Streptomyces sp. SN-593: one gene and its partner. The protein of the gene in region 2 interacts with the protein of the main gene of each other region in a pairwise test. Links are inferred from orthologs where the notes say so. Each region holds a gene or a part of one and is shown on either strand. Other genes may lie near its edges.

Region 1 (5,621 bases), 1.9 Mb from region 2 along the record:
CGGCGAACGGCATATTCACCGTTGCCAGTTGAGGACGTTACGGAAGGTAGGCGCGACGCAACAGCCCTTTCAGGCCCAATCTTGCATGGCCCGAATGGACTATGCGTGCGCGGCAGATCACCCAACGGAGTGATCCGCGAAGGAATCGGGCGAACGGGAGATTTCGGTCTCTCCCGTCACCCGGAGGCGCCAAGTCCCCCGGCATATACCGAAATTCGGGCAGTTCTCATCACTCACAAGAGTGACGATGGAAGGTAAGGGGCAGCGATGCCCTCGCGCCCCGCATGCAACAGAGTAGGCGACCACCCCGCCGCGCGTCCGGGAATTCGCGAGGCCCGTGCTCCGTGCGTCGCGTGCGGGGTCCCGAGCGGCGCCCGCCACGCCATGCGCCGGCGCACGACCCGACACTCCGACCGGTCGCGAGCCGGCGCGCGCCCCGCCCCGCCGACCGTTCGTGACCCGTTCCCGTCACGAAGGTCACAACCTCGCAATGTCACGGTCTCGTACGCGTCCGCCCGGAAAGGCACCGCTCCCTCCGGAACACCCAGGATCGGGGTTTAGGCTGCTCTGCATGGCTCACAAGCGTTCCGGTGGGGGAGTGTCGACGGCCCAGCAGGCCGCGAAGTTCCTCGGTGTCAGCGTGTTGGCCGGGGTGGTGCTCGCGGGGATCGCGTTGCCCGCCGCCGGCGCTCTCGGGCTGTCCGCGAAGGGCACCGTCAAGGGCTTCGACGACCTGCCCGGGGAGCTGAAGCAGCCACCGCTGAGCCAGGCGTCCAAGATCCTCGACGCGAACGGCGGGCTCATCGCGACCGTGTACTCGCGCGACCGCACTGTGGTCCCGATCACCCAGATGAGCCCCAACATCCTCAACGCGCTGGTCGACATCGAGGACTCGCGGTTCTACGAGCACGGCGCCATCGACCTCAAGGGCATCCTGCGCGCCCTGAGCCACAACGCGTCGGACAGCGGCACCCAGGGCGCCTCCACCCTCACCCAGCAGTACGTGAAGAACGTGTTCGTGGAGGAGGCCGGCGACGACCAGAGCAAGGTCGCCGAGGCCACCCAGCAGACCGTGGGCCGCAAGATCAAGGAGATGAAGTACGCGATCCAGGTCGAGAAGGAGCTCGGCAAGAAGAAGATCCTGGAGAACTACCTCAACATCACCTTCTTCGGCGAGCAGGCCTACGGCATCGAGGCCGCCTCGGAGCGGTACTTCAGCACCCACGCCAAGGACCTCACCCTCCCGCAGGCCGCGATGCTGGCCGGGCTGGTGCAGTCCCCGACCGGGTACGACCCGATCACCTCGCCGAACGCCGCGACCGAGCGCCGCAACACCGTGCTGGCGCGGATGGCCCAGCTCAAGGACATCACCGCGGCCCAGGCCGCGGCCGCGGAGAAGGCCCCGCTCGGCCTGAAGGTCAGCACCCCCAAGAACGGCTGCATCACCGCCGTCAACGGCGCCGGCTTCTTCTGCGACTACGTCCGCGAGACCTTCCTCCAGAACGCCGCCTTCGGCAAGACGAAGGCCGATCGCGCCAAGCTCTGGGACACCGGCGGCCTGACCATCCACACCACGCTCGACCCGAAGGCGCAGAAGTCGCTGATCAACGGCATCAGCAACCACGTCTACAAGAGCGACACCATCGCCGCGGCGATGACCATGGTGCAGCCCGGCACCGGCAAGGTCATCGCGATGGGCCAGAGCAAGCCGTACGGCCTCGACAAGAACGAGACGCAGATCAACTACTCCGTCGACCAGGACATGGACGGCGGCGAGGGCTTCCAGAACGGTTCGACGTTCAAGCCGATCACCGCGGCCGCCGCCTTGGAGGCGGGGTACAAGCCCTCGCAGACCTACCCCTCGCCGAACAAGCTCCAGTACCCCGACGTGACCACCTGCAGCGGGTCGGTCCTGCACAGCGACAAGACGACGCAGAACGAGCTGCCGTCCGAGGTCGGGCCGTTCTCGATGCCCGACGCGCTGAAGCAGTCGATCAACACCTACTTCGTGGCGCTCGAGGCCGACGTCGGCCTGTGCCCGATCGTGAAGATGGCCGACAAGCTCGGCGTGGGCCGGGCCGACGGCAAGCCGCTGGTGGAGGGCGCGTCGCTGACCCTGGGCACCAACGAGGTGTCGCCGCTGTCGGTGGCCGCCGCGTACGCCGCCTTCGCCAACCGCGGCGTCTACTGCACGCCGATCGTGATCAACTCGGTCACCAACGCCCAGGGCAAGCACCTGACGGTGCCCAAGTCGCTGTGCTCGCAGGCCATGTCGCAGCAGACCGCGGACACCCTGAACACCATGCTCAAGGGCGTCGTCGACGACGGTACGGGCACCGCGGCCAACCTCACCGGCCGGGAGACCGCCGGTAAGACCGGTACCACCGACAACCGCTACGCCGCCTGGTTCGCCGGCTACACCCCGAACCTCGCCTCGGCCGTGTGGATGGGCGACCCGGCGCACAGCCGGCAGATGATCGACATCACCATCGGCCCGACCAGCTACGACAAGGTGCAGGGAGCCACCGGTCCGGCGCCGATCTGGAAGGACGCCATGACCGGCGCCCTTGAGGGCTCGCCGGTGGAGAACTTCACCACGGTCCCGCTCAACGTCCCGGACCCGACCAAGTCCGACCAGCCGACGAACGGCGACACCACCGGGGACACCAACGGTGACGGCGGCGGAGACAACGGCAAGGGCCACGGCAAGCACGGCGGCAACGGCGGCTTCACGGTGATGGGCACGACGACCGGCGCGATCACCACCGTGGGCACCAGTACCGCCGGGGGGACCACCGGCGGGGCGGACGCGGGTGCCGCCGGCGGAACCACCACCGGTGGCACGACGACGACCGGGGGGACGTCGGACCAGGGCACGACGGACGGGTCGGGAGGCATCCTCCAGCCGTCGGGCGGGGGGACCGGCTTCCCATAGCGGCGGAGCACGCGCGGACGTAGGCACACGTAAGGGGCACCCACCAGAGTGGGTGCCCCTTACGTGTGCCTGCCGCCGTCGGCGGGAGTGGCGCGGGTGCCGAGCGGGCGGACCGGGCCGAGCGGGCCTGGTGAAGGTGGCGGGGTCAGCCCGCCGCGAGCTGGCGCTTGACCTCGGCGGCGACCCGCCCGCCCTCCGCGAGCCCGGCCACCTTCGGGTTCACGACCTTCATCACGGCGCCCATCGCCTTGGGCCCGGACGCCCCGGACTCCGCGATCGCCGAGCGTACGACCGCCGCGAGCGCCTCGTCGTCGAGCTGCTTGGGCAGGTACTCGGCGAGCACCTCGCCCTCCTCCCGCTCCCGCTGCGCGGACTCCGCGCGACCGCCCTGCGCGAACGCCTCCGCGGCCTCCCGGCGCTTCTTCGCCTCGCGGGCGATCACCTTGAGCACCTCGTCGTCGGAGAGCTGCCGGGCCGTGTCACCCGCCACCTCCTCCTTGGTGATGGCGCTGAGGGTCAGCCGGATCGTGGCGGAGCGCAGCTCGTCGCGGCTCTTCATCGCGGCGGTCAGGTCGTCGTGCAGTCGCTGCTTGAGGGTCGTGGTCATACGCCGATTTTCGCACTACCGGGGGGCGGGTGCGCCGGATTATCCGGGTGGGGGTGTGTGCGGGGGGGTGCGGCCGCGTGCGGGGGGCGCGGCCGTGTGCCGGGGCCGTGGCGTTGCCGTGCAGCCGTGCGGTGGTCGTACCGCAGGACGGTCGCGCCGCCGCCGGTGCCGCGGTCGTACCGTAGGACGGGTCGCACCGTACGACGGACCGCGGCGGGCCGTGCGGCGGTCGTACCGTCGTACCGGCTGTCGTACCGGCCGTCGCGCCGGAGCGTTACCGGCCATACCGTCGTACCGGGGCCGTACCAGCGCACACCGCGGGTGTGGACTCTGACACGATGGACGCATGCGCGCGCGATACGGAATCCCCCTCGGTGTGACGGCGGCTGGCGCGGCCTGCGTGGCCTACGCGGCAGGTTTCGAGGCGCGGTCGTTCCGCCTGCGCCGGGTCGAGGTGCCGGTGCTGCCCGAGGGCATGCGGCCGATCCGCATCCTCCAGCTCTCCGACATCCACATGGTCTCCGGCCAGCGCAAGAAGCGCCGCTGGCTCCAGTCGCTGGCCGGGCTGCGGCCCGACCTCGTGGTGAACACCGGCGACAACCTCTCCGACCCCACCGCCGTCCCCGAGGTGCTCGACGCCCTCGGCCCGCTGCTGCGCTTCCCGGGGGCGTACGTCTTCGGCTCGAACGACTACTACGGCCCCAAGTTCCGCAACCCGGGCCGCTACCTCGTCGAGAAGGCCCGCGGCCAGCACGGGCTCAACGGCAAGAGCGGGGGCGCCCACGGCGCGATCCGCAACCCCTGGGGCGACCTGCGCGACGCGTTCGACGCGGCCGGGTGGGTCGGCCTGAGCAACACCCGCGGCCGGGTCAAGCTCGACCACGGCCCCGTGGTCGGCCTCACCGGCCTGGACGACCCGCACATCAAGCGCGACCGCTACGCGGAGGTGGCCGGCGGCCCCGACCCGGACACGGACTTCAACCTCGCGCTGGTCCACGCCCCCTACCTGCGGGTGCTGGACGCCTTCACGTCGGACCGCTACCCGTTGATCCTGGCCGGCCACACCCACGGGGGCCAGGTCTGCATCCCCTTCTACGGTGCGCTGGTCACCAACTGCGACATCGACACCGACCGGGTGAAGGGCCTGTCCACCCACACCGCCACCGGGTCCACGTCGTACCTCCACGTGTCCGCGGGGTGCGGTGCGAACCGCTACACCCCGGTCCGCTTCGCCTGCCCCCCCGAGGCCACCCTCCTCACCCTGACCTGACCCCGCTCCCCCGGCCCACCCGCCCCCGGGGCGCCCCCGGCCCCTCCCCGAAACCGGATTTCGCCTCGGGCTCCGGGTCCGCTAGAGTAATCCTCGTTGCACCGGGGTGTGGCGCAGCTTGGTAGCGCGCTTCGTTCGGGACGAAGAGGTCGTGGGTTCAAATCCCGCCACCCCGACTTCGTAACAGCAGGTCAGGGCCGGTTTCCCTTCGGGGAGACCGGCCCTGACTGCGTTCCAGGAGCGTTCTGGGTGTCAACTGGGTGTGATCTTGGTCGGCCGGATCAGCGGGACGCGGCACGCTCTTGCAACAGCCGGTCGAGCACCGCGACCGGCGAACGCGGATGCAACAGCAGGCGGGAATCCAGCGACTCGAACCAGACCTCGGTGAGCTGATCCATGAGCGTGGCCCGCATGGTGTCGGTGACGTGGCTGTAGCGCGCGCCGACCGATCCGTCCTCGTGGCCCATCCGGTCGTCCATGAGGACCTTGGGCGTGCCCAGCTCCTCCATGAGCGTGCGGTGCCCGTGCCGGAGGCCGTGGCGGGTGAGCCGGTCCTTGATGGGCATCCAGCACGCCTCTGCGCGGCCGGAGGCCCCGCGGCCCCGTACGGGGACGCCGGGGAACGCCCCGCCCGTCACGGGGACGGGGTGGGCGTCCTGCGGCGCCTTCTTCGGGTACCAGCCGGTTGCGGCCGGCGTGAAGATCCACGTGGCGTGGCCGCTGCGCCGCCAGTGGGCCGCCTCGCGGGACGGCCCTATCTGGCGGACGAAGCCGAGTTCGGCGACGGCCTTCTCGACGCGGACGCGCGT
Region 2 (3,214 bases):
CGGCGCGCGTGGCGCCGGCCGGGTCGGTCAGCACCGCCACCGCGCCGGCTCCGGCGGCCTGCGCGGCGAAGTCGGCGCCGTGTACGCGGGCGCCGGGCAGGGCCGCGTACAGGTCGCCGGGCCGGACCGCGCGGGAGTCGTGCGTGATGCCGGTGACCCGGGGGCCGCCGTCCGCCGCCGGGTCCGCGGCGGCGTCCGGGTCGAGGCGGCGGGCGAGGTCGGCCAGCGGCGTGGGGCGCACGTGGGCCGGGCGCGGGGCGCCCGGTGGTCTGAGGGTGGGTTGATGAGCTGTGGGCACGGCCGCGAGAGTACCGGGCGAGCCGGGGTCCGGGCCAAAACGGCCGCCGTCACGGCCGGTGCTGTCGCCGGCCGCGGGGGGCGCGGGCGGGAGGGGTCGGCTGCCGATGGTGATCACCCGACTTTCTTGTCGTGGGTGGCCGGGTCCGCCGGGTCCCAGGTGACCGGCAGCTTCGGCGCGGGGGCTCCGGAGGGGGCCACCCCCAGGGACTTGAGGGCGAACTGCATGACCTGCTTGAAGACCGGGCCGCAGATGTCGCCGCCGAAGTAACTGCCCTTCGTCGGGTTCTGGATCACGCACGAGACCGTCACCCGCGGCTTGTCGGCCGGCGCGAAGCCGAGGAAGGAGGAGGTGTAGCCCTTGTAGCGGCCGGTCGTCGGGTCCACCCGGTTGGCCGTACCGGTCTTGCCGGCCACCCGGTAGCCGTCGATGCGGGCGTTGATGCCGGTGCCCTGCTCGCTGCCGACCACCGACTCCAGCATCTGCGAGACGGTCCTGGCGGTCTTCGCCGACACCACCCGGGTCTTCTTCGGGGCGGCGGCCGGCACGTACCGGCCGTCGGGGCCGGTGGTGCCGCGGATCAGGCTGGGCTCGACCCGTACCCCGCCGTTGGCGATGGTGGAGTAGACCGAGGTGGCCTGGAGCGCGTTGACCGACAGGCCCTGCCCGAACGGGATGGTGTACTGCTGGGAGGCGTTCCAGTCCTGGGGTTTGGCGAGGATGCCGGGGGTCTCCCCGGGGAAGCCGATGCCGCTGGGCTGGCCGATGCCGAACTTCCGCAGGTAGGAGTAGAGCACCTGGTTGGCCTGCGCCTGGGTCTTGCCGAGCTGGCCGCTGGCCTCGATCGTGCCGATGTTGCTGGACTTGGCGAGCACCCCGTTGAGGGTCAGGTACCAGGTGCCGTGGTCGACGTCGTCGTGGAAGATCCGGTCGGCGCGCGGCAGGGTGCCGGGCACCGTGACGCGGGTGGTGGGGGTGGCCGTGCCGGTGTCGACGATCGCGGACATCGACATCAGCTTGCTGACGCTGCCCGGTTCGTAGGCGTCCTGCATGGCGGCGTTGCCGAGGGCGGCGCTGTCGGCGTGCGACAGGTCGTTGGGGTCGAAGCCGGGCGCGTCGGCCATCGCCAGCACCTGGCCGGTCCGCGGGTCCTGCACCACGACGTAGCCGCGGTCCGCCTTGGACTTCTGCACCTGCTGGGTGATGGCGCTCTGCGCGGCCCACTGGATGTCGCGGTCGAGGGTGAGCTGCACGTCGGTGCCGGGCACGGCCGGCTGCTCCTGGCTGCCGGCGGTGGGCACCTGGCGGCCGTCGGACTGCGCGTAGCGGATCTTGCCGTTCTTCCCGGCGAGTTCCTTGTCGAGCATGGACTCCAGGCCGCCCGCGCCCTGCCCCTGGCTGTTGACGAAGCCGATGACGCCCGCGGCCAGGTCGCCGGCCGGGTAGACCCGCTTGGAGTGCGGCACGTCGAAGATCCCGGCCAGCACGTCGGCGCCCTGGCCGGCGGCGGCCTTGGCGGCCAGGGTGGACTTGAGGTCCTGGATCTGGTTCCACGCCTGCGGCGACTGCTGCTGGGCGATGATCTGGTAGCGGGACTTGGGGGTGGCGAGCTGCTGGGCGATCTTCGTGGCGTCGCCGCCGACGATCGGCGCGAGAAGCTGGGCGGCCTGCTGCGGCGCGTCCTTCACCTTCGCCTGCGCGGGCGTGAACAGGTACGGGTCGGCGGTGATGTCGAAGGCGTCCACGGTGGTCGCCAGGTCCACCCCGGACCGGTCGGTGATGGTGCCGCGGTCGGCGGTGACCTCGTGGGTGACCCAGCGGTTGACCGCCGCCTTGGCGGCGTACGCGGACGCGTCCACGGCCTGGACCTGGAGCAGCCGCACCACGAACACGGACATCACCAGCGTCAGCACCACCCCGACCAGCCGCAGCCGCGGCCGGACCGCGCCGAGCCGCACCGCCCGCGGGCCGCCGGGCCGGGTCCGGCGCAGCGCGGCGGCCCGGCCGACGGGGCGCACCGGGTCGGCCCGCCAGGTCCCGCCCCGGTCGGCGCGGCCCGCGCCGCCGCCCGGGCGCGGCACGCGGGAGGCGCGCGGCCGGCCGCCGTCCGCGGGGTCGGCGTCGGAGCGGGGGGCCGCCGGACGGGCGGTACGGCGGGGCTGCGGGCGCGGCGCGGCGTCCCGCGGCCCGCCGCGCCGGGCGTCGCGGCCCGCACCGCCGGAGGCGCCGGTCGAGGACGGCCGCCGGGGGCCGTCGCCGCGCGGGCGGTCTGCGTCGTCGCGAGGGGTCACGCGCTCACCTGCCGGAGGTCGGGGTGGTGGGGGCCGGGAAGGTCGTCGCCGTCGCCCCGGACGTCGAGGTGGTCGCCGAGGTCGGGGTGGTCTGCGGCGTCGAGGAGTTCAAGGTGTTCGTGGCGGCCGAGGTGTTCGCGGTCGCGCCGCTCGGGGTGCCGGACGTGCCGGGCACGGACGTGCCGGGGGTACCGGAGGTGGCAGCCGTGTCGGACGTGCCGGCCGCGCCGGAGGTGGCAGCCGTGCCGGAGGGGTCCGGGGTGCCGGTCGGCGCGGCGGGCGTGGTCGGCGCCGCGGGCGTGGTCGGCGGGGGCGCGGGCGGGGCGGTGGCTGGCGAGGGGGTGCCCTGGACCTTGCCGTTCGGGTCGAGGAAGGCCGGGTCGCCGCCGGGCACCATGCCCAGCTCGCGGGCCCGCTTCTCCAGCGAACCGGGCGCGGAGTAGCCGTCGACCTCCTGCTGGAGCTGCTGCTGCTGGTCGGTGTAGTGCGTGGTCTGGTCCTGGAGCTTGTCCAGCTTGAAGGAGTCCCGGTTCAGCGCGGAGTTGAGCATCAGCAGCGAGATGAGTCCCCCGGCGAGCAGCGTCACGACCAGGACGACGAACGGGGTGCGCCGCGCGGTTGCGGA

The links.
Region 1: the proteins of RVR_RS07850 (region 2) and RVR_RS15590 interact in binary tests that used the Escherichia coli proteins (3 or more experiments, as listed by UniProt). The link is inferred for Streptomyces sp. SN-593 from one-to-one orthologs.

The regions. Positions count from the first base shown.
Region 1 is NZ_AP018365.1:3,776,717-3,782,337, forward strand. Bases 265-3,253 are described here. They hold RVR_RS15590 (transglycosylase domain-containing protein), read left to right. Parts: upstream 265-571; coding sequence 572-2,935; downstream 2,936-3,253. Other genes in these bases: RVR_RS15595 (GatB/YqeY domain-containing protein), read right to left, coding at 3,081-3,253. In the rest of the region: more of RVR_RS15595, read right to left, coding at 3,254-3,542; RVR_RS15600 (metallophosphoesterase), read left to right, coding at 3,889-4,812; RVR_RS15610 (LacI family DNA-binding transcriptional regulator), read right to left, coding at 5,094-5,621. UniProt on the Escherichia coli protein: Cell wall formation. Synthesis of cross-linked peptidoglycan from the lipid intermediates.
Region 2 is NZ_AP018365.1:1,881,297-1,884,510, forward strand. What follows is about bases 1-2,977. They hold RVR_RS07850 (peptidoglycan D,D-transpeptidase FtsI family protein), read right to left. Parts: upstream 2,590-2,977; coding sequence 412-2,589; downstream 1-411. Other genes in these bases: RVR_RS07845 (UDP-N-acetylmuramoyl-L-alanyl-D-glutamate--2,6-diaminopimelate ligase), read right to left, coding at 1-298; ftsL (cell division protein FtsL), read right to left, coding at 2,594-2,977. In the rest of the region: more of ftsL, read right to left, coding at 2,978-3,214. UniProt on the Escherichia coli protein: Essential cell division protein that catalyzes cross-linking of the peptidoglycan cell wall at the division septum. Required for localization of FtsN.